2 regions of the Candidatus Brocadia sinica JPN1 genome follow, and region 2 is predicted to be linked to the other one. Evidence: riboswitches for the same ligand, from Rfam matches in the RefSeq annotation. Region 2 holds a riboswitch; the other holds the start of a gene.
What was found. A riboswitch is a leader RNA that binds a small molecule or an ion and turns the genes downstream of it on or off. The one in region 2 is predicted to bind cyclic di-GMP.
Positions count from the first base shown of each region.

Region 1: another riboswitch for cyclic di-GMP. It lies ahead of BROSI_RS03585 (DUF7948 domain-containing protein); the one in region 2 lies ahead of BROSI_RS14810 (hypothetical protein).

Region 1 is NZ_BAFN01000001.1:794,255-807,849, reverse strand. Features, by position in the region: gene BROSI_RS03610 (nucleotidyltransferase family protein) at 1-624, opposite strand, end outside; gene BROSI_RS03605 (S24/S26 family peptidase) at 664-1,233, opposite strand; gene BROSI_RS03600 (C25 family cysteine peptidase) at 1,233-4,424, opposite strand; gene BROSI_RS03595 (phosphoenolpyruvate carboxykinase (ATP)) at 4,465-5,628, opposite strand; gene BROSI_RS20970 (hypothetical protein) at 5,994-6,116, opposite strand; gene BROSI_RS03590 (hypothetical protein) at 6,427-7,890, opposite strand; gene BROSI_RS03585 (DUF7948 domain-containing protein) at 8,130-10,322, opposite strand; cyclic di-GMP riboswitch class I at 10,390-10,527, opposite strand; gene BROSI_RS20965 (hypothetical protein) at 10,846-10,968, opposite strand; gene BROSI_RS03580 (Ig-like domain-containing protein) at 11,134-12,747, opposite strand; gene BROSI_RS03575 (hypothetical protein) at 12,835-13,595, opposite strand, start outside.
Region 2 is NZ_BAFN01000001.1:3,238,436-3,256,470, reverse strand. Features, by position in the region: gene nth (endonuclease III) at 1-400, shown strand, start outside; gene BROSI_RS14820 (SPFH domain-containing protein) at 676-1,593, opposite strand; gene BROSI_RS14815 (NfeD family protein) at 1,595-2,038, opposite strand; cyclic di-GMP riboswitch class I at 2,483-2,594, shown strand; gene BROSI_RS14810 (hypothetical protein) at 2,729-5,620, shown strand; gene BROSI_RS14805 (dodecin) at 5,787-6,002, shown strand; gene proC (pyrroline-5-carboxylate reductase) at 6,546-7,361, shown strand; gene tkt (transketolase) at 7,377-9,389, shown strand; gene BROSI_RS14790 (SLC13 family permease) at 9,399-11,180, shown strand; gene queC (7-cyano-7-deazaguanine synthase QueC) at 11,233-11,904, opposite strand; gene BROSI_RS14780 (radical SAM protein) at 11,911-12,546, opposite strand; gene BROSI_RS14775 (ABC transporter ATP-binding protein) at 12,623-14,632, opposite strand; gene BROSI_RS14770 (hypothetical protein) at 15,254-15,442, opposite strand; gene BROSI_RS14765 (ABC transporter permease) at 15,593-16,801, opposite strand; gene BROSI_RS14760 (ABC transporter ATP-binding protein) at 16,844-17,563, opposite strand; gene BROSI_RS14755 (efflux RND transporter periplasmic adaptor subunit) at 17,566-18,035, opposite strand, start outside.

The DNA of each region.
Region 1 (13,595 bases), 2.4 Mb from region 2:
GCATACCGACAGAAGCATATCTTCCGGCGACATCACAAATACATCGCACCCCCTCCATGTAATTCTGGTCGCATTGTCCCAAATTTTTTGAAAGTTTATCGGTAAAACTCTATCCATATCAACATCATGATGCCGAAAGTATTCACACTCAATGCTGAGATTATGGAGCAATGACGCGATTTCTTTTTTATCTTCTTTAGCCATATCTTCTCTTCTACGTCTTACAATTAAATCAACATCGCTGGAAATCATATACCAGGGCTGATCGTACACGAGAATATCCAGCGCAGCCCCTTTTATCAGCATGACATCGATGGACTTCCTTTTAAAGAAGGATAACACTTCCACGATTTTTTCCGCCCGGCGGTCCTTCCTCACAATATTGGTTGCAACACAGAGTTTAAATTTATCGATAATATCTTGAGGCATCCTAAGATTCGCGTTCGCAATACACTTCAGCAAATTAGCATAAATCAATGAGGCAACGCCGTGCAACATCGCCGCAGAATAAACAACATCCCAGCAAATTTTTTCTTTATTGCCTATATCGAGCACGGTTTCCCGGTGTGTAGAGAGAAAGTTTTGCCGGGAGCAGGCAAAGAGAAGTTTATCTTCCGGTCTCATCGTTTCATCCTTTTCATTTGTTCCCTCGGCGAAAATAAATCATTCTTTCCAACGGCAGAGAGCTGCAAAGACAACTCTGCGAATAAGCAGCGAAAAAAACCGCATGCCTCGTCGCAGAAAAACGGTAAATTGACCCGGCCTGCGCTCCAAGGGTTTATGATTGAAGATCCGACCGCAACTGCGCAATTTTGCCAAAGCCAGGGTGCTAACAGCAATGAGCCATCCCCCTATTCGCCACGTGGCGGTCTCAAGAGATATTTGCCTGCCCCCTCTCTTGATGCCGATCACACGTCCGATGACCTCATTACTGCCAAAGGGGGGATCGAATTGGAGGACATTATCCCCTTTGGTAATGAATGTGATGCCATCATTGCTTTCGTAAATACTTAGCGCCCGATGAGCGAAAAGTTTGCCCTTACGCCGGAAAACAACCACATCGCCCCGTCTTATACCGACGCTGCCGTGCATTACCAATACATGATCGCTATCCCGGATAAGGGGAAGCATGCTTCGGCCAGTAATGGGGATAAGGCGCTGCTTCCCCATCTCGCCCCATATGCCGAGCGCCGCTTCGATGATGGCCCCTTGCATGGGTTTCCGTTCAGCCATTATTTCTTCTCTATGGTAAAAGGAGAATCCGATCTGTCCTTGCCTCTTTTTTTCCCGGATTCATCAAATCCTGTCACCTCTATGAGGCACTTTTTCCTGGTGTTTTTTATGTCCGGTACGTCCCAGTCATAACTTGTATCTGTTACATTCTTTGCTATCTTTTTCCATGAACGCCCCTTGTCTAGGGAGTACCTGAGTTTGAATTTTACCATAGAATCAGGCGCTGTCCACTGCACGGTAAAAGTCGACCCGGAGACTATGACTTCACCTCCATTAGGAGCAAGCACTGACAAGGGAGATCCGGAATCGGCGGAGACACCTAATTCCGTGACGGGATCTCCAAAGAGCACAAAGGTTTCAACCAACTCACCCCAGAAACTGTTTTGACTGTATGTAGCGATCTTGGCAGCTGTTGTGGCGGCGCCCATGCCGTATTGTTTATCCTGAAAAAGAGCCTTGTAGAATTCACTCATCAGTATCTGGTGACCGGAGGTATAGCTCAAGGCAGTTGGCGCCCAGACTGCCACAGCCCCTTTGTCCCGAAGCCGCTGAAACTCTTCGGCAACGGAAATCTGCGGTTTTGTTCCGGTAAAGAATCCATTCAGGCAATCTGCAACGGTCACCACAGGAAACTTGCGGGTATTGTTTAACGATTTAATATCGGAAAGACCCAGTATTGAATTACTGCCATTCCACAGTCCCCACCTTTCCACGGCTCCATGCCCGGTGTAGTTGACCAGAAGGCTTCCATCATTGATATAATTTATGATGTCTTTTGTGGGATCTCCCGATGTGTATTCGCTTACGTAAACCTTGTTGGCAGTGTAGTCATCCGGCAAAAGGCCGGCAAGCTGCTCCGACATTTCTTCAAATGAAGAGTCGTCGTCATCTGCCACGAATAGGGCATTTTTGTTCCAGGAGTTTTTTGGTGGGTTTTGCTCATAGTAGATGATCTTATCCACAATGTCATCTGCCTGCGATTTGGTATCTGCGCTGAGTCGGCCAATAAACATATCGGGCAGGATGTCATCGCCACTTACAAGGACAAACCAGTTGTCTGACGGCGTCTCTCCCAATATGTCCGTTTCAATAAGCTGGGTGGGCACGTAATTCATGGTGTCGGTGTCGAGATTGTCCTTGTAGTCCTGGCAAGCGTCGCCAATCAGCAAAACGTACGTTGGCGCCGGAGCAGTCCAATTGTTGTAAGCATATAACAGAAAATCCCGGATTGCCTGCGGATGAAATATGCCATAATTGAACTCATCGTAAATGTCTGTAATCTTGACTGTGGCTGCCCTCAAACCCGAATTACTCCGATGCAGCGCCAGCTTTTGAGCGCCGTTATAAAAATCCTCATGGGTAATGATAATATAGTCGGCCCCATTGGTGGTGGATTTCCAGGATGATGGTTGATCGACCTCAATGCTGGCCGGTGATTTACTCTGTGCCATTGTCTGCGCCAGGTATCGTGTTCCCGCCTGAGCGGTATCCTCAAATTGCAGCGTGTAGGTGCCCCCTTTGGCTAAAATATTTGTATTGATGACGAGACCTACGTTGGCAGGATCCGTCACGTCGAAAACCTCTATGTCGTCACTGCTAAAGCCGGCGACTTCAAATTGAAAAGCGCCGCCTGTTGGCGCGCTGAAGAGTAGTTCGTTATTCTCCGCCACATAGGTATCAAAATAACCAATCTCTATCCAGTTTACAAAAACCTGATCCACCTTTGCCCCGGTATCCCCAACAGACTCCACGCGAACGATATTGACCCCTTCGTTCAGGTAGGAATGGGGCACAGACACTTCATGATCGAAGATATTCATGCCGTTCCACAATTGATCATCTATCACAACACTGTTAAGATAGATCTTTGTATGGTGATCGGGGTTTGCCTGGACATCGGTGCGTCCCTGCAATCTAACGTGCACAGTCGCTGTGCCAGCCGAAGTCGAAATGTTATTGAGAGTCAGGGAATAGTCTTCTGACCCGGGGGCGCTGAGCCTGTCTCCCCAAAACCAATGGTCCTGGCCACTGCCATTAGGAATGGTTTGCCAGTAATAGGTGTCCTCCTCGGCATGCAGTGTGGCGGTAAAATGCGCGGGCACAGAAGCGCCGCCCGAGAGACTGCCGTCAAGCGTATTCATACGTTTGCCATCGGCCCCGTCTGTCTGCAGCCAGTACACATTTTTAGAGGTATAAATATCGTTTATGGCCTTGCCATAAAAGAGGATATAATCCGTGGCATCGAATGCACCGTCATCCTCACCCTGCACATAAATGGGAATCTCGGCGCCTTGATTGCTGATTTTGATTGTGCTGGGGTCTATAGTATTCAAATTTAATCCCGCATCAGCGAGATCACTGTAAGTGAGTTTATATATACCGTCTTCTGTTACTCCGATCTTGAGGTTAGTAGTACTGCTGGTTGTAGCGATATCTTTGGTCCTGATATCGCTGTGGGGTGGCGCTTCCCTTCCAACTGAAGGCCGCTCTAACACATCATAGTTCAAAATCCTGTTTCTCAGCAGGTTCTCGTATGCAGGGCTGACCCCTCGCATTTTAGGAACCACCCCTGAAAGAGGAGCGCTCCAGGTGATTTTGGCAAGGATGCGTCGGTAAAGGCGCAATTCGCTCGTTGCCGGGTTATATTGCACCGGATAGAATTGTACCTGAGCCACTGGCTGGTCGCGCATATATCCAGTGTATCCTATCTCAACAACTGCGCCAGGATAGAAGGCATTTGTAGAGTAGATATTTTTATTGAGGGCGAAGGTTTGCTTTATGTCGCCGGTAAGGTTATCATCGAAATTATCTCCCCTCGCGATCATTTCCGGCGCAGGATAAAGACGATATCCATTTAGCGTTTCGTAGCTAGCATCAACGATCTGCACGGAAACCCCTTCTGGAGAAGGCAGGCCTATCATGGCGCCACAGAGGGGAATCTGTGGTTCGCCCGCCCTGGCGCTTTGCGCCATTTCGGGTATGATTATTCTGTGGTATACCTGTCCTTCGTGTTCTATCGTTTCGGTCTGAAAGTCGCCGACCTTCAATTCAAGCACGACAGCCTGTCCGTCAGAGCCCAGTACTTTCAGATGATTTCCTGACGGCGGCCCGGCCATGAGGAGAGACGGCGAACAGCATCCCAAAATCAACGACAAAATGAAAAACAGGTCTTTCTTAAAAATCTCAGCCATATTGAACAACCTCCTCCTTTGGTCGAAATTTCATCACAAACTATGAGCCTTTTGAGCATACATTAGCCAGGTTACATACCAAATCGGCCATCTCATGAAGGGGTCCAACGGAAAGTTGATGACAGTCTGCCTGACCCATTATGCCGGACAACTCCATGAACAGGCGCGTGGAGCTGCCACCAAATTCATTATGCAGGAGTTCTGACATATATCCTCCCTGAAATCTGCTCAATAGTTCCATGACGGCCTGACTTTTCGGAATCGGTTTGAGTGTGGCGGGTCTTTCAAACGTAGGACGCGCCCTTGCGCCTTTGATGACGTCCAGCACTAATATCCGGCGCTCCCTGCACAATGCCTCTATCCGGGAAAGCGCGAAACTGGCGCGGACTGCACGAAGCCTGAGCATCGGAAACCCGCAATCAGCCTCCACCCGGACCCCGGTTACGCCTTCAATTTGACCAACGGTGGCGAGGAGAGTGTCGTCCAGACGATCGATCATGACGCATAACTCCTGCCCTGCATTGTCCTGTATCTCTCCCTGCGTCTCTGCAGGATCTTGCAAGATAATAATGTGACGAATAGGCGCTGCCTCTCCCAGGCTGCCAGGTTTTATCTCCTCGATATCCAAAAGCAACTTATCCATCCATTCGATAGCTCTGCTGGCTAGACCCGGGAAACCAGCCATTTCTAAGGCGCCTCTGCGGATCCAGAGGCTCCGGGGAAACGGATGCACAAGATGGTCTGCCCGTCCCAGCGCCGCCATTTCGTCTGAAAGGAACTTGAATCCCCGCCGTATAAGTTCTAAAACCAGGGTCGTCTTGCCATGTCCGGTATCAGCGGTAATAATTATACCCTGACCTCTCCGGGAAACGGCGCCGGCATGAACCAGCATGTGGCTGCGTACTCTCGTCACCAATGCGCTAAGGATGCTTTCATAAGCGTATCCTTCGAGAAATTCCGGGTTGCTCACTGGCCAAACTTTTCCATCAAAAATCATAACCGGCTTTCTCCAGGGGTTATCAGGGTTGGCTAGCAGTACGAACTCGACCGGTAATTGCGCCGTTGGCGATGGGCCGTCTTTTTGGAATCGGCGGTACAGCCGCGCAAAAAGCCTGATAAAATCGCAGGAGTCCGACTTGATAATGGTATCCAGGTCGAAAAAGCGCAGATTTAGTTGTTGTGTAATCAATTTTTTTGATGACAATTTCATATCATAGCATAGCATAACCGGAACCAAAGCATCATGCCAAAAAAAGTTTCTATAGAATAATATTATAGAGACATGATGCCCTTTTCAACATAAAATTGAAAGGTTATGCTCGCAAATTGCTGAGTTCAATCCTTGCCGCTTAATGATCGGGCGCTGGGTCGCATATCACCCCTTATTAAACCTTTGCCAATGGATAATATGTCGTCAGTCAATCCATACGATTAAGCGGGGAAATCCCCCGTATTTATTTGTTTTTTCACCATTTATCCCGTCCTCTGCAACGAGCCATTGCCATAACCTTGCGGGGGTGTCCATGGCGGCGAAACCACACCAGAGACACCCCGCGCTCCTACAACCTCCTAAAACGCACGATCAGCGCCGAGTGTGCCTGTATGCGCAGGCCCCAGCTTCTCAAATATCTCCTCATCTGTGTAAGTAATCACTTCTGGCGCCTCATACACGGGCAATTTCGCGTCTTCCATTGTATAACTCCTTTCTTTAAGAAAAAATGCTCAATGCTTATTAAACCCTCATACGTTACAAAACTCTTTGTGTAAGCCGTCAGCCTTCAGCTTCTGCCTGACCGCTTATCCTTCTTTAATTAGGCCTTCGGCGACTTTGTACAAAATAAGATAAAACCCACCCCTGAATCCCCTCCCAGGAGGGGACTTTTCTAATCCCCTCTCGAGAGGGGGTTGGGGGTGTGTAAGGCAGTAGCAGAAAGTTTGAAATTCCTTGACATTAAACTAGGATAAATTCCAACTCCTGTTTCTCCCACTTCTAACCTCCACTTTATTTGTGTTTCTGCTTTTTTGAACGGTGTAGCGCATTATTCCCCGACTTCATCTTCACCTTTTCAGGGCCATGCATGGCGCTTACCCCGGTCTCGTCTACGTCCTCCAGCTTGTAATAGAAAGTGCCTTTGCCTGGCGTATCTACGAAACTATAGCTAGCCCCTGATACAGCATTGCCCTTGGCAGGGATGAGGGTATTGTTGATCTTCTTATAAGAGCCATCCTCGCTCCCGGAGCGATAGAGGTTAAAGCCCGCATTATTGACCTCCGTGGCCGTCTCCCATGCCAGCGCAACCCTACCGTCATCAGACGCCTTGGCATTGAAATAAGCCAGAGTGATGGCCGTTGGCGTGCCTGTTGGCGTTGGCTCAGGTGTTGGTGTCGGGGGTGGTGGTGTGACAATTACTACTCCGCCTACACCCTTGAATCCGAAGATGAATGTATGTGGTTCGCCAGTCGTTGCGCCGAACGTTCCACCACTTGGTCCGCACGTAAGAGGATCCCCACTACCATCCCAGTCAGGTTGACCGAAGGAATAAACCTCTGCGCCAACCGCACCAAGCGCTTCTAACGCATCGGCCTCATTGCCAGCGCCGCCATAGAATATCTTGAAAGTTTTACTAGCCCCCGGATCAAGCGCGCCAAATCCAAAATCAAAATGTGCGCCATGGTCATCAGGGCCTGCATCAACAAAGTCTCCGGTAAAGCCCAAATCGCTGCGTCCTCCAAGCGGATCCACAATGGTAAAACCGTTATTCGATGCATAAAGAACACTAGGGGTTGTCGCCACACCCTGAATCGTAACATACTCACTGAACGTGTTTGGCGATATATCCCAGTCCATACCCCGTGTGTATCGGAGATCGCCAATTGGTAAACCGGAAATATTTTCTATCGTTACCTCTACTTCGTACAGTCTGGATGTCGCAGGCGAAGGTTTATACGCATGCGTCACACGAAATATTCCACCTACAGTAACTATGGAGGTCGCCTCGCTTGCGGTGGATACAAAGCTCTCTCCACTTACATTGACAACACCACCTGTGGCGATAGAGGCCCAGCCAGAGAAATCTGTGCTCGCATCGGCAACACCCCATCCCTCGCATAGACAGCCGGGAGCCGTTGCTTCACCGTTTGTTGGGACATAGCGCAGACCAACAGCATCAGTGCCAGAGCATCCACTAGAAATACTATCGCCATAAACATTGAGGTGACCCTCACAATTTACGCCAATCTTAATAACGCCATTGGTGATGATCACGGGACAATCAGGCGAGAGATGATCGCTCTTTCCAATTTTCGCCAGTGGCAGCTTAACGCCATTCAAACATGCATTCTTAGGGGTTATGTTTGTATCTCCCGATAATACCTGCGCAGGCAAACCGCTCAGGAACATTCCAAGTCCAATTATCAGCGGCAAAAGCACTGCCATCCTCGTTGCTCTCCCTTTACCTTCTTTCATAAATTTATCCTCCTTCTTTTTCCAACGCGAGTTTCTTGCAAGGATTTTCAGGTCTTGAAAGAAACTCAATGTTTAGTGTTTTCCCCTATTAACAATACCACACCATTTTTCTTTGCCAGTCACCACCTCCCTTTCATACATTTTAAGGTCACTGCTGCACTGCTGCACTGCGCCATCGTTCCATCTTTCTTTCAAAATGACAAAACATTTTACATTTCTTTACTCTGTTAACTTCCAACTTATTTGCGTTTTTGTCTCTTTAAACCCTTTATTGTGGCGTCATCTGACCTTACCCTCACCTTTTCAGGGCCATACATGGCGCTTACCCCGATCTCGTCTACGTCCTCCAGCTTGTAATAGAAAGTGCCTTTGCCTGGCGTATCCACAAGACTGTAGCTTGCGCCTGACACAGCGTCACCCCGGGCAGGAATGATCCCGTCTTTGTTTATTTTGACATAATCGCCATCCTCATCCTTTGACCGATACAGATTAAAACCGGCATTGCCAACCTCTGTGGCCGTCTCCCACATCAGGGTAACGCGGCCGTCTTTGCCCGCTTTGGCATTGAAATAAGCCAGAGTGATGGCCGTTGGCGTGCCTGTTGTCGTTGGAGTAACCGTTGGATCGGGCGATGGCGCCGGCGTCGGTGTGGGAGTAATCGAAACTGATTCAGAGAATAACTTCGTTATAAAGGTATCTGCGACTCCGTTGCCACTGTCATCGATCGCATGCTCGACGGGAAAGTCCAGAGACCATGTCCATCCGGTAATATACGCATTCCCGCCGCTATCCACGGCGATTCCATTGGCATAATCGGAACTACTGCCTCCCAGGTAGGTGGAGTAGACAATGCTTGTTCCTTCCGCATTGAGTTTCGTTACGAAGGCGTCATATTTTCCGTTGCCGCTGTCATCGATCGCATGTGCGACGGGAAAGTCCGGAGACCATGTCCATCCGGTAATATACGCATTTCCCCCGCTATCCACGGCGATTCCATTGGCATAATCGGAACTACTGCCTCCCAGGTAGGTGGAGTAGACAATGCTTGTTCCTTCCGCATTGAGTTTCGTTATGAAGCCGTCACATTCTCCGTTGCCGCTGTCATCGATTGCATGTACGACGGGAAAGTCCGAAGATATTGTCCATCCGGCAATATACGCATTCCTCGCGCTATCCACGGCGATTCCATAAACATGATCCCGATCACTTCCTCCCAGGTAGGTGGAGTAGACAATGCTTGTTCCTTCCGCATTGAGTTTCGTTACGAAGGCGTCATATTCTCCGTTGCCGCTGTCATCGATCGCATGTACGACGGGAAAGTCCGAAGATATTGTCCTTCCGGCAACATACGCATTCCCCGCGCTATCCACGGCGATTCCATAGCCATAATCCCGATCATTTCCTCCAAGGTAGGTGGAGTAGACAATGCCCGTTCCTTCCGCATTGAGTTTCGTTATAAAAACATCTTCACTTTTATTGCGGCTTTTATCGATCGCATTTACAACGGGAAAGTCCGGAGACCATGTCCTTCCGGTAACATACGCATTCCCCGCGCTATCCACGGCGATTCCATAGGCATAATCGGGACGACTTCCTCCCAGATAAGTAGAATAGATCAGGATAGGGTCAATGATGAGAGGGTATCGTTTATCATAGGATGCTACCTGGAAGCCGTAGATGTGGCATTGTCCCTGCCCGTTTCTTGCGTCCATATTATCTGATACTTTCCCGGAGAATGACCGGTGGCCACGGATTACAAACCTTCCGTCTACCTCCACCTTCTTCCCCTGTATCTCCTGATACACATACGGTTTCTTCTGGATCAGTTTTCCTTCCTTGAGACCTATCTCCATGTTTCCTTCTTCTGTTATCTTTACATCCTCTATTCCTTTGTATGAAAGCTGTATACGGGATGGGTTTGCGCCTGGATTGACGATGATATCATACTCAAACTGGCGGTTGTTTCCATAAAATTTCATGTCTATGCCTTTATAAATATCCTTATAGACAATTGCCTTATGAGTGCGTATCTTGGTCTTCCATTTCCCAGGGTCGTTGCCAATAAGGTAATTTACTTTTCCCTCCAGCAATTCTTCTGCGGTAATTTCCGGATTGTTCCTGGCCCCTAAAGGGATAAGCCTTACAACTTCAGCATTCACCAAAGACAAATACATCCCTCTTTCCGTAAAGAACGTAGCATGCCCGCTCCCCTTCTCATAAAACCGCACCCTCGTATCCATTTGCCCATTATTCTGGGTAAAATGCAGGGGAAGTTTGCCATAGCGCTCCTGGATATTAACCGTATTCGTCTGCCAGTTCGTATCCGCAGAGGCGCTATTTGCCACCTCCATCAGAGGCGCTAATGAAACCCAAGCCGCCGCAGCGCATAACAAACCATGCTTAACGACTGTTAAACAAGATTCTGTGCCCACGTCACTCTCCTTTCTTCCTATTGTTCAAACAAAAAAGCCTTACTACAAAGATATTTTTACAAACATCTTCGGCGGCAAGGCTATCTTTAACCGAGACTACTTCCTTGTTGTCTTACAAATTCACTTTTTGTTGACGCACTTCCCTGTGCGCCCAAGATCCTTTCCTTTGCGCCCCCTGATCGCTCAGGGTTTGCCTTTATCGCGATGCATTCTATCGCTTCCATTATCGAAAGATAATAAAAGAACATTCAAAGCTGCCGAAGCCCTTCCCTCTTACGCCTTGGCAGTATGAAAAGAAGTGTCGGCGCATGATACAGCAAAGTGGCCCGCAAGGTTTGCAGAGTTTCTCTGTATAACCTTAAGCGCATATGATACAAACCATTGTAAGCTTCAGCTCTTCGCTTCTCGTTTTTCATTAATTTGTTCCGCGTTCTCTGAGACCTGGAGAACTATTGCCATAACCTTGCGGTGGGTGTCAATGGCGGCGAAACCACACCAGAGACACCCACGCTCCTCCAACCTCCTAAAACGCGCGATCTGCCCCAAGTGTGCCTGTATGCGCAGGCCCCAGCTTCTCAAATATCTCCTCGTCGGTGTAAGTAATCACTTCTGGCGCCTCGTACACGGGTAATTTCGTGTCTTCCATGGTATGCCTCCTTTCTTTAAGAAAAATGCTCAATGCTTATAAACCTTCATATGTTACAAAACTCTTTGTGTAACCGTCAGCTTCTAACTGATCGCTTACGGTTTTTTTATTCCGCTATTTTGATTCCTGCATCTGACTTCCCTTAAATGTTCTTTAAAAATGCACTTAATCACCTAGTCCGGCCTTACCTGGCGATGCAGGAGTGACAGCGCCAGTTTCACCTTTCTGTCTTGACCGTTTCGTTTTCTGCTTACCGTTATCAATAGGACCATGTAAGGCGCTCTGCCCGTTGTAGTCTATGTCCTCTAGCTTGTAGTAGAATACGCCATCGCCAGGCTTGTCCACAAATTTGTATCCGGCTCCGGAGACCGCATTGCCCTTAGCAGGAATCAGCGTATTATTGATCTTGGCGTAAGATCCGTCCGTACTTTCGGCACGGTAAAGGTTGAAGCCAGCGTTGTCTACCTCCGTGGCCGTCTCCCACGTCAGGACAACTTTGCCGTTGGAACCCGTCCTTGCCTTGAAGGACTTGAGTTCGATGGCATTAGCTTCTTCCCATGTCTTCGTGACCTGATTTGATGTTATGGTATCACCTGCATCATTCACAAAACTTGCCTCGATAACGTCGGTACCGGTTGTACTCCCTGTACCCGTGTAGGTGAATGTGGCCTGTCCACTCGCATCCGTTGTATCATTGCCAGTCACCCCAGCATGCGGGCCGGAGACGACAGTAAAGGTCACGACAACGCCCGCAAGAGGGTTGCCATCGCCATCCTGCACCCTTGCAGTGACGGTATGGTCTGTGCCTAAAGGATTGGTGGCAGAGAGGGGAGTTAATTGAATGCTTTCCCCTTTTGCAACGGTGATCTCACCGGCAACGCAGATGCCAAAGAGGGTGCTTCCTCCTGTTCCTGTGTTGATGGGACCAACCTCGATTGCGCCTGTTGCAATATTAAACCTATAAAAATTACTGCTACAGAAATCTCCGCTCCAGAACGATGTGCCATTGGGATCCAGATTTAAGGCAAACCAACAATCCTCGCCCGGCGCATCATAGGTTTGTATTATATTGCCTGCGCCATCCAGACGTCTAATGTCTCCAGTGGCCGCAACAAGAAGCCCCCCACTTCCATCGCCTGGCGGGAGGAGTCGAAGGGCGTAACACGGTCTGACCCCAACGTCAGCGAAATCAGCGAGTTGCGTCTTGCTAGCCACATCATAACGCTTAACAAGTCTTCCCTCCGATGTATAAAACATTGTGTGTTGATCAGAGGACAGATCTATCCAGTCAGACCCTCGATCTTCAGTTGCAACATCATAAGCATCCAATAAATTTCCTGCTGCATCATACTTTTGGATGTCTCCATTGCCGTCGGCATGCCCTACGTAAAAGTTCCCGGCATTATCAAACAATATCGATTCATTACTCGCCGTACCCGCCCCTGTAGTATTAATTGTTTGCAAGATATTGTGAGGATGAGCAATATCATAAACAACCACTACATTACTGGAAAAATCCGTTGTATAAAGCTTGTCAAGGGCATTATTGAAGGCGCAGCCGGTAGTAAAGCCACCGAGTCCATCGCTAATCGTCTCTTTAAAAACTCCCGTGTTATCATAGACCTGGTACGACCCGCCGCTAACCCCAACAAACACATCCCCCACCTGCCAGGCAGCGGCCTTAACGGACACTGCCGGGCTGGCCAAGAATATTAAAAGTCCAATTACCAGCGGCAATAGCCCTGCCATCCTTATTGCTCTCCATTTACCTTCTTTCATAAATTTACTCTCCTTTTTCCAATGTTTAGTAGTTTTCCCTTACCGACCTATGCTGATTTTTATCAAGCATCATCTAAAGCGCATCTACTAACGCCTTGCTTTCTTTGAACGGTGCAACACATTATTTCCTGTCCCCGACTTCACCCTCACCTTTTCAGGGCCATGCATAGCGTTTACCCCGGTCTCGTCTACATCCTCCAGCTTGTAATAGAAAGCGCCTCTGCCCGGCATGTCCGCATAGCTGTAGCTGGCTCCGGATACGGCATTGCCCTGGGCAGGGATGAACGTATCATTGATCTTCTTGTATTCGCCATTCTCTGTCTTTGCCCGGTAAAGGTTAAAGCCGGCATTGCCGACCTCCGTAACTGTTTCCCATGTCAGAATAACGCTGCCATTTTTGCCCGCCTTAGCGCTGAAGTAAGCCAGGGTAATGGCCGTTGGGGTGCCCGTTGGCGAAGGCGTTGGCGCCGGTGATATACACGGTGTACAAGTCCCGGAAGAAATGCCTCGGTTTTTTTGATAATTTTCGAGCTCCTGGCACAGATTCTTCACCTGCGCCGTCACAGTGCCGCCTATTGCCGCCATGTCAATGCAGTCGCAAATCTCGGCAAGGGTCTGTTTCTTTACGCCGACGCCATTCAAGTTCCCCAGAGGGAGGCCATTGATTTTCTCCTGCACCTGGCAATCGTCCGTGTCAATAATGAACGATGGATTCCGTGCGTTCTGCGGATCATCGATTGTGCCAAAAGCCTCAATGCGTTCAGAAAGCTGCGGTTCTCCCACATTGGCTTTCATACCCGCGTCCCCATGACAAGCGTTGCATCCCTTCGTGCCGCGGGAGGTGGCGG
Region 2 (18,035 bases):
TTACAAAAACAAGGCAAAAAACATCATCGCATGTGCGAAAGAACTCGTTGAAAGATTTGATGGGAAGATACCCGATACCATGGAAGACCTCGTGGCCTTACCGGGGGTGGGCAGAAAGACGGCCAGCGTGCTTCTCGGCAATGTCTTCGGGAAACAGGCCGTAGCCGTGGATACCCATGTCTTTCGCGTCTCCCACCGTTTAGAACTTGCCAAAGCCAGCGATCCCGACAAGGTCGAACAGGAACTCTGTAAGATTATTCCCCAGGAAAAATGGACACGGTCATGCCTAGTCCTGGGCACCCATGGCAGGCGCACCTGCATTGCCCGAAAACCGCTCTGCAATGTATGCGTAGTGGAAAACCTGTGCAACTCGCCCGACAAAACGTATAGCAGCAAATAGTGCATACACATCATCCAATCATGAGCGCCATTGCGGGCACATTCGCTTTGCTCAGTGTAAACTCTGCGAGACAATCTGAATATCCTACAAAACAGCAACACTTTAGTTTTTTAAAAAATAGCCACAGAGGGGCACGTGAAACACAGAAACAACATGCCGCTCCGATGGAGATTGATTGTGGAATAATGGTTTGTCTATAAACACAAAAAGACTTTGCCCGATCTTCGTTGCAGTAAGGCGGGTGATCTGGTGTCTGCTTCGGGAACTTTTCAATTCTATGTATTTTTATTCTCGTCTTTTTCCAAAACGTGCTTTTCTTTCAAGAGTTCACTAATTCCAGCGATGCTTCCCAGAATGGCCGTGGACTCATAAGGCAAAAAGACCTTCGTTGCTTTGCCATCAGCGATTTTTTGGAGGGATTCAAGGTATTTTATTGCGATTAAATCATTTGTCGGCCTTCCTTTATGAATGGATTCGAAGACGGTCTGGATTGCCTCGGCCTCTCCTTTGGCTACCGTGAGCTTCTGATATTTATCAGCTTCGGCGACTTTTTTTATTGCCTCCGCTTGTCCTTCGGCCTTAAGGATTGCCGATTGTTTGTGTCCCTCCGCCTCAAGAATCATTGCACGCCTCTCCCGTTCTGCCTTCATCTGTCGATGCATGGCCTCCGTGACGTCCTTGGGGGGTTCTATTCTCTGGAGTTCGACCCTCGTTACCTTAGTCCCCCATTTGTCGGTTGCAGTATCAAGAATTTCCCGCAATTTCGTGTTTATTATCTCCCGTGAAGTAAGCGATTCGTCCAAGGCTAAATCACCGATGAGATTCCTCAAATTCGTCTGTGCAAGTTTGGTGGCCGCCATGTAATAATTGGCGACATTATACGTAACCTGTACCGGGTCGGTAACCATATAATAGATTACTGCATCTACCTCGACAACGACATTATCCTTGGTAATTACTGCCTGTGGAGGGACATCAACCACCTGTTCCCGCATATCTACCTTCAGCATTCTCTCCAGAAAAGGTATGATAACGGTGAGCCCGCTATCAGCTGTACGTTGATATTTTCCCATTCTTTCTATCAGCCCTTTTTGCCATGGCCTGACGATTTTAATTCCGGTAGCAGCGACCACAAACACTACAATGGCTAAAATAGCAAATACTAATATTTCGGCAGATATCATTTCTGGCATATCACCCTCCTTCACTCAAAATTCTGACGACAAGGTGTGTTCCAACCACCTTTATCACTTCAACCTTTTTTCCGGCAGGTATTATGTCTCCCGTATCGCTGTCAGCTCTCCAGTTCTCATTTCTTATTTGTACAAGACCGGTATTTTTTATAGTATCGATCTCTTCCAGTACAACACCTTTTTCACCAATATACCGGTCAGCTCCAATACCCAGCGGTTGCTTTTTGGTAAATCGTTCCGCAAATCTTCTGGAAACCGCAAAGAGCACACTTGCCATAAGGAGAAAGGCTCCCCATTGCCATGCCATGCCGAATCCCAGGATCGCTAAAATACCCGCCACTGCCGCTCCAACACCAAACCATAAAAGAAAAAATCCGGCGGTAAATATCTCACCAATAATGAAAGCAGCAGCAATGGACATCCATATCCACCAGATCTGAGTCACTTTTTATTTCCTCGTTTTTTCTGAATGAGAGGGTATAGAGGGTCAGACATTCACCTTTTCAAGGCCAATTGTGAGAGACAAGTATTTAATATTGAATTATGAAGGTCAGAACGTTGCTTCCAACCTGACCCTTTTTTCGCGCCAATTCCTGAGGTAAACAACCCGCTGACCGGGTGTGAATAGTAAATCTATGGTGTAGTATCAGAACAAAAAGCCTCTTTCACAATATTGCTGTGGGAAATGCCTGAGATTCGCAATAAAGAGTGAAAGAGCCGAAGATAAAAAAAGTCTATCACATACCGTGTGTGAGTGCAAGTATCATTTTGTGCCGGAACGAAAGAGATACCGTTTTTACAAGTATCCAGCCTTTTTGTTCTTGACACAATTGATTGTTCCTGTTTAATATGTGCCAAATATTATTGGCAATCAAAACAAACAAAAGCATCGCGATAAAGGCAAACCCTGAGTAATCAGGGGACGCAAAGGAAAGGGTCTTGCTAGCCGTTTAAGCGGTTTAAACAATTTAAACTGCTCATGAGACAGCCTTACTGCCGAAGATGTTCCTGATGAATATCTTTCCAGTAAGGCTTTTTTGTTTTTACGGGTAAAAAAGTGCTATGGTGAAGCCTCTAGCTATTTTCAATTCACCGAAAATCCTGATAATCTCTCATTTCATGCCAGGAATATCCTATGACTAAAAATACCATTTCTCATCATCAACAAGACCTGCTTGCCTTGCTGGCCGGCGTGTCCGGTCATTTCGAAGTAACTTCTCCCCAAGATGAGCGTTCCATCCAATCACTCCAGGAAACTTTAGCCAGGGTACTTCCCGGGGAAGATATCACCACAATAAAAACCAGTTTCTTTTCTGTTGAAAATTCTGATTTGTTCTTTACCGATACGATTGCACCTCATCAATTGACACGACTACAGGAACTGGCCGGAAGGGGACTGAAAGAAGCCGGTGGTGCAGACCTTCGGGTATTTGTCCGGGAAGTGCCGGTACGCAGTACCCAAATGAAAGGTTCTGTCCCCCTATGGGCAGGTGGCGCCGCTCTCGAAAAAACTATCGGGCCATTCCACAGCAAGGATGGCAGAAAGATATGGTTTGACTTTTTCAGAATTGAAAGGCTGATAGCGCTCTATCTTGAAGGGAGGCCTGACCCGGCAATTCTCTTCAATGTATCATTGCTGAGAAAATTTATCATCCACACATTACCCCCGGTTATCGAACCATTGACAAAATACAAACTGCTACCAGACAGTGTGTGGGTAAATTCAGAAATATTTGCCCCAAATGCCCCCGCAGGATTTTATACGGGTTTGAAAATAAAACACGGTGAAATTGCCCTGAGTGCTCACCCCCATATCATCAACAGCAAGCTGACCATTTCCCCCAATACTATCGTAACGGTAAAACTGGAACTGGACCAGCCAGCCGTAACGGATGCCGACCCCGCCAGTCCGTATGGTATCGATGCGCGTAAAGCGACGCTGGAGTTACCGAAACAATTATCGTTTCATTTTTCAGGCAACGGCGGCGCCATAGATGAAATTGCTGACAATCTGCAGTGGAGTGTATACGGACACACTGCCCATTTTACCTGGAACAGGCAATTTGCTCCCACATATGGTCCCGTACTGAACCGGGTGTTAATTCCATACATCTGTTCTGAAAATTCCCTCGCTGTTAACAATTGCCAGTCTCCCTTCAATACGGTTTCAGAAACTGCCAGTATTCAGCGGAGCGCATGGGCATTACCAGCAGCACAAGTTGATGTTACCAAACCACCACCGGCAGCTGGTATTGGCGGTATAGCAATTCAATGCAACAAAGGGCTGACTGCGAAATGGAACGGATTGCAGGGTGGTGAAGTCAATCTTTCAAATCCATATGTGTTGTGCGATGCAGGAAGAATTAGCATTACTGACTTGCAGGCAGGCAATCTGTACTGTAATCAGGAATATGCATTATGGAAAGATGACCTGAATCCCTTTGCTTCTTCCGTGAAGCTGCAATACACGAATGCCTTCCCTTTTCTGTACAATGCATTGGCTAATGGTACCGAAGCGTTGCTGGCATTTGCAAACACCAACCCATTATTAGACAGACCGGTCACGGTGTCCGGTCAGGCATTGGACATTCATTCCAAAAACTCTGTTTTACTGGATAAGGAACCCCGCTTCCCTGATTTGATTGCATTGGAGTACACTGTTCAGGCTACATTTAAAACCAAACATGCTGCACAAAAAGACGCTGATTTGGCGCTGCCACTGGAATTACCTATTACCATACCACCAGCACAGATACCAAAAAATGCTTCTGCAGGTATTGCGCTATCCCCCTACGTGCGAAATGAAAAATATTCTGCTACCGAACTACGGAGAAGATTCTTGTGGATTGAATTTGAAGAGCCGGTGAAAGACACGAAAGACACGTATTTTGCCAGAATTTTGGCGTATGCGCCGGATCAATTAATCAGTAACAATCACCCTGAGTTACTCATTGCATCGGAAGAACCGGCTTTCCCGGTAGACCCTGAATACATCCGCGTTATTACTCCTAATCAATCCAACGATAATGCCGGACTAGACGCCATGCAGCCGATGGAAAAGGCAACCGATTCGGACAGACATTACCTGTTGCCGTTACCACCCGGTCTGCATTCCGAATCGCCGGAAATGTTCGGTTTTTTCACATATGAATTCAGGGTGGGACATTACCGGTACAATGACACAACTGCTCATCATAAGAAGGATGAAAATGTATGGTCAACGGCACAGGGACGGTTTGGAAGGGTCTTGAGGGCAACCGGCATCCAGCACCCGGCGCCCACACTCACCTGTACGGTAAACCGGGACGAGGAAAAATTATACGTATCTGCTCCTTATGCCGTAGCAGTACACAAAGGTAAAAACATCATCTCCGATCCACCAAGGACAGAACTCTGGTGTCTGTTATATGCTCAGGTCAAACAGGCAGACAACCAGGATTTCCGCAATATCTTACTGGATGATAAAATGCTGGATTGGAACGTGCGGGTAGAGCACGATAAAAGAGTGGACTGGGCTGCTGTTTACACCGATGAGCAGCGTATGACCCTGAAACGGGTTGCTATCAGGAACTGGAAAGACGAACTTGATTATGGCAATTTCCGGCATGTGTATCAATTAGCTGATATTACCACGGTCAACAAGGACGCCACAAAATATGGGACGGTAATCTGGAGCAATAACGGAATCAATCAACTGCTGGCCTTGTACGGCCTGCCGCCGGATTCACCGCTGAGTGTATTGTGCGTAGAAATGTTACCCCAGATCACGAACCTGTATGACCATGTGAACAGCCTGGACAGCGAAGAAGTACAAAGGAACCTGAAAAGCACTGTTACCAGCGAGAACTTCCTCTCCGAGGGCATAATAAAAGAAGAAATGGCAATAAGAAAGAAGGCTATGCAATCTGTCAACCTCAGCGAATCTAAACCTTTAAGTAATAACTTAGGCCATTATCGTATCTTAAGAACCTCTCCATTAACAGAAGTCCCATTCGTGTGCTGCACAGAGTGTAAACAGCAAAATTAATTGCCGGCTCGCTCCCAAATTTCGGTTTGGAACGTTCGTGGCAAGAATCTCCGTTTTCGGGGAATATTGGAAACTCAATATAGTATGATGGATGTTAATTTTACAAGCGTTTTAAGCAGTATGATTCTATTCGGTGGTATGTCAATTTAAATCAAGGAGGTGTTGTATGGATAATCACATATATAAAGTGGTTGAATTGGCCGGTACTTCTTCAACAACGATGGAAGATGCTATTCAAAATGCGATTTCAAGGGCATCGAAGACCTTGCACAATATGCGGTGGTTTCAGGTAATTGAGACCCGGGGACGTATTGAAAATGAGAAGATTGCCCGGTGGGAGGTTATATTAAAGATAGGATTTGTACTGGAAGATACCCTTTAGTTAAAGAACATCATAATGAAAGGTCCCCTGAAAGCTGAAACAGCCCCCCCCTTTTGGGGGTCTGCCTCTTTCGCCTTCTCAAGATTCATCTCTACGTCTAATTCGTTCAGGTCTTCCTTGAGCCGTTTCTGTGCTCTCTGGCGTAACTCATACTCTTTCGGATGTCAGTGTAAGAGTGCGACCATGCCGTCCGCACTCCGGATGAAGTCAAGGTTATCGTATCCTTTGCATGAAAATATTTCTTTAACGGTTAAGGGAAGATTATTTACAGATAAAGTAAGTAATTATCGAATATGCTCGTATAAAAATTCAAAAAATGAAGCATCGGGTAAAAAAATATAGAATTACTGGGAACGAAAATGCTAAGATATTCGGGCAGTTTTTTATGCCAGATACATAGTCACGGAAAAACATCTTGTCTCCTCCCTCTGTGACCCCTCAATGAAGAGGGGGCGCAGGGAAAGGTGGCAACATGAAATTCCTTGAACATTGAATTATTGGTTTCAATAATTACAAAATTCTGTAAATAAGGAAACATCCATCATGGTAAAAGAAAAGATTGGGTTTATTGGTGGCGGAAAGATGGGCGAGGCGCTAAGCAAGGGCATTATTAATGCCAAATTGAACACCCCTGACAAAATTATGGTAAGCGATGTGATTACAGAACGATGCAAACTTTTAACCAAAGAAATTGGCATAAAGACGACGCAAAATAACAAGGATATTGCTTCCTTCGCCGATGTTATTATATTAGCCGTTAAACCACAAATGATGAATGAGGTACTCAGCAATTTAAAGAATGATATCACCCACCGGCATTTAGTGGTGTCTATTGCGGCAGGTATCCCTATCCGGTTTATTGAATCCAGATTACCGGAGGGTATTCGAATCATCCGGGTGATGCCCAACACCCCATGTCTCATAGGCGCCTCGGCTACAGCCTTCGCTTCAGGAAAATACGCTACAAATGCAGACGGACAGTTGGTGTTTCATCTGTTTAACGCCGTTGGAAGGGTATTCCAACTGGATGAAAAGTATCTGGATGCCGTAACAGGGCTGAGTGGAAGTGGCCCTGCATACGTCTACATGATTATTGAGGCATTGTCTGATGGTGGCGTCAAGATGGGTTTACCACGGGATGTGGCCACCATCCTTGCAGCACAAACCGTACTGGGGGCGGCAAAGATGGTGTTAGAAACAGGACAACATCCCGCTCAACTCAAAGATGCCGTGACCTCACCAGGCGGGACAACCATTGAAGGGATAAGCAAACTGGAAGATGGCGGCCTCAGATCGGCCATGATAAACGCCGTTGAGTCTGCCACCGTAAAATCGAGGAAATTAGGTGAATTATTATAAACAGAGGAGCGATAGATGTTGATACACAAACTTGATAAACACAAAATTGATCTTGCCGTAAACACCGTAAGAATGCTTGCCGCAGACGCCATTGAAAAGGCACAATCAGGCCATCCTGGTCTCCCCATGGGATTTGCCGACATCGCCTTTGTCCTCTGGATGCAATTTCTGCATTTTAATCCGAAAGACCCGCAATGGCCCAATCGGGACCGGTTTATCCTTTCTGCAGGTCACGGCTCCATGTTGTTATATGCATTACTCCATCTCTTCGGATATGATTTGTCATTAGATGACATAAAGCAATTCCGGCAATTTGGGAGTAAGACGCCTGGCCATCCTGAGTATGGGCATACTCCGGGAGTAGAAGTTACCACAGGACCTTTAGGACAGGGATTTGCAAACGGAGTAGGCATGGCACTGGCTGAAAAAATACTGGCAGAACGATTTAACAGAGACGGCAGCCCTGTTTTCGATCACCACATTTACGGGGTGGTAAGTGATGGTGACCTGATGGAAGGAATTACCTCTGAGGCCGCGTCGTTCGCAGGACACCTTGGCCTTTCCAATATTATCTATATTTACGATAGCAACCAAATCTCAATTGAGGGAAACACGTCCATTACCTTCACTGAAGACGTTGCAAAACGGTTTGAGGCGTATAACTGGCGGATTTTTAAGATTGACGGGCATAATCATAACGAAATTGCTGCGGCCATAGAGGCGGCACGGAATGAAAAAGAGAAACCTTCGCTGATCATCGCCAGTACCCACATTGGCAAGGGAAGCCCCAACAAACAGGATACTGCCTCCGTGCATGGCGAACCACTGGGCGCTAAAGAACTCGAATTGACAAAGGAAAAACTCGGCTGGCAGAAAAGCCCGGCATTCTATATCCCGAACGAAGTAAAACAACTTTGCCAGGCTCGTGTAGCCGAACTAAAAGGAGAGTATGAAAACTGGCAATCCCTGTTTAATACCTCTGTCAAAGAAGACCCGAATCTATCCCAATTATGGGATGCCTACTTTAAAAAAGGAATCCCTGAAAATCTGGAATCTGAATTACTCAAAACTATCAGGAAGGATTCGATAGCCACCCGCTCAGCCTCCGGTGAGATGATACAGGTAATTGCACAACAGATGCCCTCTTTTATCGGTGGTTCTGCTGACCTTTGTCCATCCACCAAGACCTACATCAAAAACGCCCCTTCTCTGGATAAAGGTAAATTCGCCGGGAGAAATATTCATTTTGGTATCAGGGAACACGCCATGGGCGGTGTTTTAAACGGATTGGCGCTGTACGGAGGCATTATTCCCTTTGGCTCTACCTTTCTGATGTTCTCGGATTACATGCGACCTTCCATCCGACTCGCCGCCATGATGAAGATCCGGGTGGTCTATGTGTTTACCCACGATAGTATCTTTGTCGGAGAAGACGGACCCACCCACCAACCCATTGAACACCTGCCGTCACTGCGCGCAATCCCTAACCTGCACGTGATAAGACCGGCAGACGCCACCGAAACTGCTTCCGCCTGGATAGCGGCGCTCAATCATAAAGATGGCCCCACGGCGCTGATCCTGACCCGTCAGGATCTTCCGGTAATCAACCGCTCAGTCTATCCGTCACAAAATCTATTAGCACATGGCGCTTATATACTGAAGGATTCGGCAAAATCCCCCGAGATCATCCTTATGGCAACAGGATCAGAAATCCCCATTGCCCTTGAGGCCACCATGCAGTTACAGGGAAAAGGTATCCAGGCAAGGCTGATCAGTGTGCCTTGCTTTGAGTTGTTCAGATCAAACCCTGATAAATACAAGCACAATTTACTTCCCCCGGCATGTAAAAAACGGGTAGCCATTGAAGCCGCAGCAACAAGCGATTGGTATGAATTTGTTGGATTGGATGGCCTTATCATCGGACTCGACCGATACGGCACCTCTGCGCCGGCAAAAACATTAGCCGAGCACTTCGGCTTCACGGCAAAAAATATCTCGAATGAAATTAACAAAAAATGGGGCATTTAAAATACCAATATGGAAATTGGATTTGGAATCTGGTATACAGCTGCCTTACTGCTCATTATGAGCATTCTCCTTTTCATGGAGGTGCTGGAAATAGAAGTGGTCATTTTTTCGACTTTACTGCTCCTTATTACCGGAAAAGTTATTACCCTGAAAGAGGCGTTCGTCGGATTCTCCAACGAAGGGATGTTAACGATTGCGCTGATGTACGTGGTAGTTGGGGCTTTCAGCAATACCGGCATGCTCAATCAGGTTACTCACGTCATTTTTGGTAAAAAAAATACCGGCGATTCCCGCAAACTCCTGAGGCTTTTATTTCCCGTATCCTTTGTTTCCGCATTTATTAACAATACTCCGGTTGTTGCAATGTTTATTCCGGTTATACGTTCCTGGGCAGAAAAACACCATTATGCATCTTCTAAGTACCTGATTCCTCTTTCATACGCTGCGATCCTGGGGGGGACGTGTACCCTGATTGGCACAAGCACCAATTTGATCGTTCACGGACTAATGATCGATTCAGGAATGAAAGGAATATCTTTTTTTGAAATTTCCAAGGTCGGCGTACCGCTTGCTCTTCTGGGTATTTTATTCATTAGTCTTCTAGGTCACCGATTGCTTCCCAACCGGAAAGACCCCTTAGTTGAACTGGGAGAACATACCAGAGAATTTGTTATCGAACTGAAAGTTACTCCGGAATATGAAAATATCGGGAAAACAATTGAAAGTGCAGGATTGCGGCATTTACAGGGTTTATTCCTTTTCCAAATAGAACGAAGAGGTCAGATTATTGCCCCGGCAGAACCAAATGAGAGAATATTGTTGGGTGACCGACTGTTTTTTACAGGTATACCGAAAATGATATTGGAATTACAAAAGTTACCTGGTTTGCAATTGATACAGGATTCTCATTTTGATTTAAAACAATATGATTCTGCTGTGATAAATACCTTTGAAGCTGTTGTATCTCCCGGCTCTCCCTTAGTCGGAAAAACGGTTCGGGAAAGTGATTTTCGGGCCAAATACGAAGCGGTTATCATTGCCATCCATCGTCATGGAGAGCGGATACAAAAAAAAATTGGCGACATTAGCTTATGGCCTGGCGATACCTTGTTGCTATTGGCAGGAAAGAATTTCCGCAAAAGATGGTACCATTCAAACGATTTTTATCTTATTGCAGAAGCCGAAACGTTACCTTCCAAGCCACAGTGGCGGGGATATTTGTCTCTTGGCGTATTTTTCTTAACGATCCTGTTGACCATCCTTGAAGTACTTCCGTTACTATCCGCAGCAGGTTTAGGGGTAATTATCCTGATGGCAACCCGAACGGTACGAATGGCGGAAGCACGAAAGGCAATAGACTGGCGGGCACTCATTATTATCGCTATGTCCCTGGGCGTTGCAGCGGCAATTAAAGAATCCGGGCTTGCAGAGTTATTGGCCAGTGGAATAGCCGGAATTGGCTGTCATTTTGGGGTAATAGGCGTTTTAACAAGTATTTATATCATGACAAGTTTTTATACTCTCTTCATCACCAACAATGCAGCCGCGGCAATGCTGTTTCCCATAGCTATTTCGTCAGCTTCAACAATTCATGCCGACACGCGTGCCTTTGCCTTCGTTGTTCTTTTTGCCGCTTCAGCCAGTTTCGCAACGCCGATCAGTTATCAAACAAATTTAATGGTGTACGGACCGGGTGGTTACAGGTTTAAAGATTATCTGAAAATCGGCGTCCCATTGCAATGCCTCATTGGTATAATCACTATGGTTTTAGTCTATTACTTTTATTTTTGATGACCCTTTTCCCGTTTTCATTTGGTATTGAAAAAGTCCTCCACATCACACCTTAAACATAAGGGATCGGATCTTTGACTCCGGCTTCTTTAAAGGCTTTTAAACGTAAGAAACAACTATGGCACTGTCCGCATGCCTTGTCGGTATTTTTGTAACATGACCAGCTGAGGTGAAGGGGCGCCCCTAAAGAAATGCCTGTTTTTACAATCTCTGATTTACCCTTGTGTATCAGGGGCGTTTCTACCTCGATACAGGTCGTTGGCCTTGTACCAACCCTGATGAGTTTATTGAAGGCCTCATAATAGATGGGTCTGCAATCAGGATAGCCGGGGCTGTCCTGTTCTACGGCGCCGATAAATACCTTCCGTGCCCCAATAACTTCACCCCAGGAGACGGCAATTGCCAACAAGTGTGTATTTCTGAAGGGAACATACGAGGTAGGAATTTCTTTGATATCTGACTGTGCGTCCTGTACGTTCATACGCGGGTCTGTCAGACTCGATCCCCCGATCTTTCTGAGATAGTCGATATTTGCTATAAGAATTCTGTCTTTGGGGATGTTGTAGTATGAAGCGATGTCGTGAAAGGCTTTAAGCTCCCTCGACTCTGTGCGCTGACCGTAATTAACGTGTAAGAGTGCAAGCTGATATTGCGCGTGCGCAATGGCAGCAGTTACGCAGCTGTCCATACCACCGCTGACCAGTACAATAGCTAAGTCCTTCATGTAACGTTAAACACCCCTTGTTTGTGGTTCCCAGATATATTTGTGGAGTTGCAGCTGGAATCGGACATTAAGATTGTCTTCTAAAATCCACTGAACGATCATTCTCGGAGCAATGGCATCAAAGACAGTTCCCATCAATACGTTGGTAATATCAGATAAACGATATTTCTCTATTACTTCTTTTGACCAATCATAATCTTTCCGGGAATGTAAGACAAATTTCACCTCGTCTGATTTCATCAGATAATGAATATTCTGCCAGTACATCAAATGGCTCATATGGCTATCAGGACACTTAATATCCATAATTTTTATGGATTTTTGCGGAATGGTACGAATATCGTAACTACCGTTTGTTTCCACTAAAACCGTATAATTTTTATCGAGCAATTCATCTATCAATAATGGTGTATCTTTATCCGATAGAGGTTCACCGCCGGTTATGCAGACCAATTTGGTTTTGAATCCTGCAACACGCTCAAGGATTGAACCAATCGACATCTCCATCCCTTCTTCATATGCATAGGTGGTATCGCAGTAACTACACCGTAAGTTACATCCTGTTATGCGTATGAAGGTACACGGCAAGCCGGCATAGGACGTCTCCCCCTGAATACTCTTAAATATCTCATTTATTTTCATATATTACTAATTTTATTGGATTTTTCATGCATCTCAAGTGCATTACCGTTTTTTTTCATAAAATTCGACCTTATTCTTAAGACCACTTTGGGTGTTGGAATGTCTCATGTAAATCAATCGTGGGTTCTTGCGTTGCAACTACTTCTGCCTTTACTGCCCCTGTTTCAGCCTCTTCTAATTTTACCTTTTCCTGCATATTGAATTGCATCTCGAAGAGTTTTTTATAGAGTCCTCCATGAGCAAGAAGTTCATGGTGGAGTCCTGTTTCCACAATCCGCCCCTTCTCCAGGACCACAATCAAATCGGCATGTAATATGGTCGATAACCGGTGTGCTATAACGAATGTGGTGCGATTTTTTACCAAACGATAAATGGCATTCTGGATAAGTTGTTCGGTCTCTGTATCAACGGAAGATGTAGCTTCATCCAGGATGAGTATCCGGGGATTGGCAAGAATGGCACGGGCAATGGCGATGCGTTGTTTCTGGCCACCGGAGAGTTTCACCCCACGCTCACCAATTACGGAAGCATATCCCTTCGGCAACTCAACAATAAAATCATGTGCATTGGCAGCACGGGCTGCTTCCTCAATTTCCTTATCTAATACATCGGATCGTGCATAAGCAATATTCGCCTTTACTGTGTCATTAAACAGAAAAGGTTCCTGGAGCACCATGGCCATTTGCTTACGCAGGGAGTGGAGTTTGACTTCCCTGATATTGTAACCGTCAATGAAAATCCCTCCCTTTGTTGGGTCATAGAATCGGGGGATGAGTTGTGTAAGGGTGGTCTTTCCGCTACCGCTGGGGCCTACAAAGGCAATCATCTGGCCCGGACGTGCACTGAGATTGATGCCTATCAGGACTTCTCCATCTTGATTATACGTGAAGTGAACTTGTTTGAATTCTACAACACCACGCACGGGTGGCAAATCAATAGCATGGGGGGCATCTTTCAATTCGCACGGCGTATCCAATATCTCGAAGATGCGCTCGGTGGATGCAATGGCACGCTGCACCTGATTGTAAAAACGTGTCAGACCGGTAATGGGACTGTACATCATCTGGAGATAGGGAAAGAATATGACGAAAGTACCTGCGGAGAGTTGTCCTTGAAGTACCTTATATCCACCGAGACAGATGACGACCACGGCGCCTGTCTCGGTTATCAGGTCTACAATGGGTCTTAATGCTGAAACGAGTTTTAATATCCGGACGTAGAGGTTGTAGTTCTCGTAATTTTTATTCCGGAAGCGTTCCATTTCTTCGGTCTCTTTCGCGAATCCCGCAATGACCCTGATACCGGAGATATTGTCCTGAATGAGGGAGTTCAGTTCAGCCGTTTTGTCCCTCAGGGAGCGAAAGACCTTTCTGATCCTTTTCCCAAAATTGTAAGTACAGAGTGAGATAAATGGACAAACAAATAAGGCAATACTGGTGAGTTGCCAGTCGAGTTTTAAGCAAAAATACAGTATCCAGCCAAATTTAAACATATCCGTAATAAAGGTAATAACAGGGCCTACAACTGCCTGTTCCAGGGAATTAACATCATTCATGAGACGGCTCATGATATCGCCGGTCTTCGTATTTTCAAAATATTGCAAGGGGAATCGCTGAATATGGTCATAAAGCTGATTCCGTATATCATAAATAAGCCTCTGCCCTAACTCGGAGGTAATGAAGCCGTGAATCAGCGTAATACCGCTATGAAAGGTATGCATAAAGATAAAACTCACGGCAAGAAAGGCCAGCGTAACGATGGTAGAATTGTAACTTTCAAACCAATGCTTATGAATAGAGTGTGAGGCAGCTAGTAACGGTTTTGAGAGTGGGATAGGGCTCTTTTGTTCGTGAAGGTAAGTTTTATCGGATGATTTTTCCTCAGATGGATTGCTGGGCATCGTTTTTATAAATTTATCAGCCATCTTGATTTCATCCACCGCGATACCCAATATCTGGGTCGGTAAGACAGCAACATAAGCGCTCACAGCCGAGAGGATGAGAATAATTGCTGATTTATGCCAATAAGGCTTTAGATAACCTAACAGTCTGATATAGGTATTTTTTGAAGAAATGTCTTTTTTCATAGGTAACTATAATAAGTGAAAATTATCTTTTTACAAACTTTAGCATGTGCTGAGGGTTGTGTATTATTTGGAGGACAAAGTAAAAATATTACGCTTCCAAAGGACTTGTTACCTAAAATTGCCAGGACAAACGCACGTGGCGCGGCTGTTATTCCCAGAGAGGAAGGTAACTATTTAGCCTCGTGAAGTGACAGGATTTTGGAAGATGCCATAAGTAGTTCCGTGAGAAACGATATATCTATAGACAAACCATTATGCCACAATCAAACTCCATCGGAGCGAGATGTTGTTCCTGTGTTTCGGGTATCATTTCTGTGGAGCTACGATTTTACATGTCACATTTTCTATGAACATTTTGCCCTCACGGGCTTTAAAAATACCTGTCCGCCACAGGCAGGTCGGTTTGATTTTTCCAAATACCCAAACCAACGAACCGGAACGTGTAGCGTTATCGGTTTATCCCCAACCAAAAGCTGACCTCAAGGGACTTTACCATAAGTGCCAGTCAAACGACCGGCGCTACAATTTTTGCTAAATAATGTTACAATACTTTTTAAGATACCATAAGGCATACGGTGCGTTTGGTTTTTAAGTCTGACTTTGTCACAATGTTCAAGGGAATTACTGATCCTGTATCACAAAGTTGGCGCCGTCATCCTGGGAAGCCATGTATGAGCCGATAGGACAAAGTACCTTACTGTCCGCTTCGCAGCGGATAAGAATTTTCCACAGTGATTCAAGGTTCTCTTTCTCGTGTTCGGTTTCCGGAATCATTTTAATCCTTGTTTTGCTTTCAATTGAAATTCTCATGGCATGGCTCCTTTCGACTTTTGTCTGGTACATTACAATTCTCTGTAAACCATAGATATTAGTAACACGTAACACGTGATCTTTCAGAAGACATTAATGTAAATGAAAATCGTCACATATTCAATCTTCTTTTTAACTTAAATCTCTTTTTTATTCATACCGGAGCGCCTCAATCGGGTTAAGCCTCGATGCCTTTCTTGCCGGATAATAGCCAAAGAAGATACCAACCATGTTTGAAAAGAGAAATGCAACGGCGATAGATGGTGAAGATAGTAACGATGGCCATCCCCCATAGTGAGAAACTAATTTTGACGTGAAAATGCCAAAAATTATTCCAACTATCCCACCAATCGAGCTAAGAACAGTAGATTCTATTAGAAACTGAAAAAGAATATCCTTTTCCTTTGCGCCAACTGCCATCCTGATGCCAATCTCTCTGGTCCTTTCGGTCGTAGAAACCAGCATGATATTCATGATGCCAATGCCACCTACAAACAAGGACACTAATGCAATACTACCAAGGAGAACGGTCATCGTATGGCTTGTTTCCATTACTGTTGAAGCAAATTCTACCTGACTGATAACCGTAAAATCATTCTCTTCATCGGGTCTCAGCCGATGGCGTTGCCTTAGGAGAGAAGTAATTTGATCGATTGCCTCGAACCGTGACTCTGCGGTAGTCGATGAAGCAAGGGCATAACCAATATGTGTAACTCCCATAATCTTTCTCTGTACGGTCGTGTACGGCATGAGAACCATATCGTCCTGATCCTGGCCTGTAGGTGATTGTCCTTTGGCGCTCAGTACACCGATTACCTTAAATGGTATATTGTTTACACGAACCCACCTGTCAACAGGATCTAACGTTCCAAAAAGGTTGGTTACAACGGTCTGCCCCAGGACGCAAACCTTTGCCATGATATTTACGTCCTGCTGAGTGATAAATCTCCCGTCTTTTAACGGCCAGTTCCGTATAATCTGATAATCAGGCCCTGCCCCCGACACCCCGGTTGTCCAGTTCATATTTCCGTAAACTACCTGCGTGGTTGTCCTGATACCGGGTGAAACATAACTGACGGCGCTACATTCCTTTGCCATAGCAAAGGCGTCTTCTGCGGTTAAGGTAATGGTTCCTGTGGTACCCCTGGCAGCGGCATGTGTGGTACTGATGGGAATAATAATGAGGACGTTTGTACCCAAACTCTCCAGTTGTTTTTCGACAAAGGCTTTGGCTCCTTGCCCGATACTTACCATAACAATTACAGCGCCAACACCAATAACGATGCCGAGGATCGTCAGGGAGGAACGTAACTTGTTCCTCATAATTGCACGTAAAGCTATTTTAAAAAGCGCCGTCATAAGCGAAAAAGTTCGTTCGTTATAAAACCATAAGGTTGCTTCTCAAGGTGCCTGAACCACAGGCGTAGCGGCGGATGGAGAAGGAGTGTCGCTTAACACCGTACCGTCTTTGAGAACAACAACCCTGCGGGCATATCCGGCAATATCTGTTTCATGGGTAACGAGCACAATGGTAATACCCAGGTTATGGTTGAGGTCGGTGAGTACTTTCATGACATCTTTGCTGGTAGCGCTATCCAGGTTTCCCGTTGGTTCGTCGGCAAGGAGCAAGGTGGGGTCATTGACGATGGCACGTGCAATAGCAACTCGTTGCTGTTGTCCACCGGATAGTTGATTGGGATAGTGTTTTTGAAACCCATCAAGACCCAGAATACGCATTATCTGATGAATCTTATCGATGTCGTTTTTGGATATTTTCTTACTATAAATAAAGGGGAGTTCAATATTCTCTACTACCGTAGTTCGACTGAGCAGGTTAAAACTCTGAAACACAAATCCTAGTTTTTTATTGCGAATTTCGGCCAATTCATTTTTTGAAAACCGGGAAACTTCGACACCTTCCAAATAATATTTCCCCCGCGTGGGACTATCGAGACATCCGAGGATATTCATCAAGGTGGACTTGCCTGACCCTGATGCCCCCATAATAGCCACAAATTCCCCTTTCTTTATAGATAAAGATACCCCTTTTAAGGCCGTGACCTTAAACTCTCCCATCGTATATATCTTATAAATGTCATTCAACAATACGATATCATGCATGTTTAATAACGGGCTCTGCCCCAGGGAACTCTTTGCTGACCTTTTTCAGCCGTCTTAGGAAGAGTCTCACCAATCACAACCTCCTGGCCTTCTTTTACATCACCCTCCAGGATTTCGGTAAAGCCATCATCGCCTATTCCCGGTTTTACAGCCACTTGTTTCAATTTTCCTCTCTCTAACACCCAAATATGCAAGCTGGTTTTTCTTGCAAATTTCCTGTCAACAAGCGCCTTTTTATCTCCTTCTCCTTTTAAAATTTCAGAAGGGGTATATCGTAATGCCACATTGGGAACCCTTAAAACGTTCTCTACTCTGGCCACTAAAATGGAAGTATTTGCCGTCATTCCGGGCTTGAGTTTCAGGGATGTATTATCGACATTAATTATCGTATCGTATGTCACAACATTTTGAAAAATAATAGGTGCCATACGGATCTCGGAGACCTTACCCTCAAATAAGTCCTCAGGAAAAG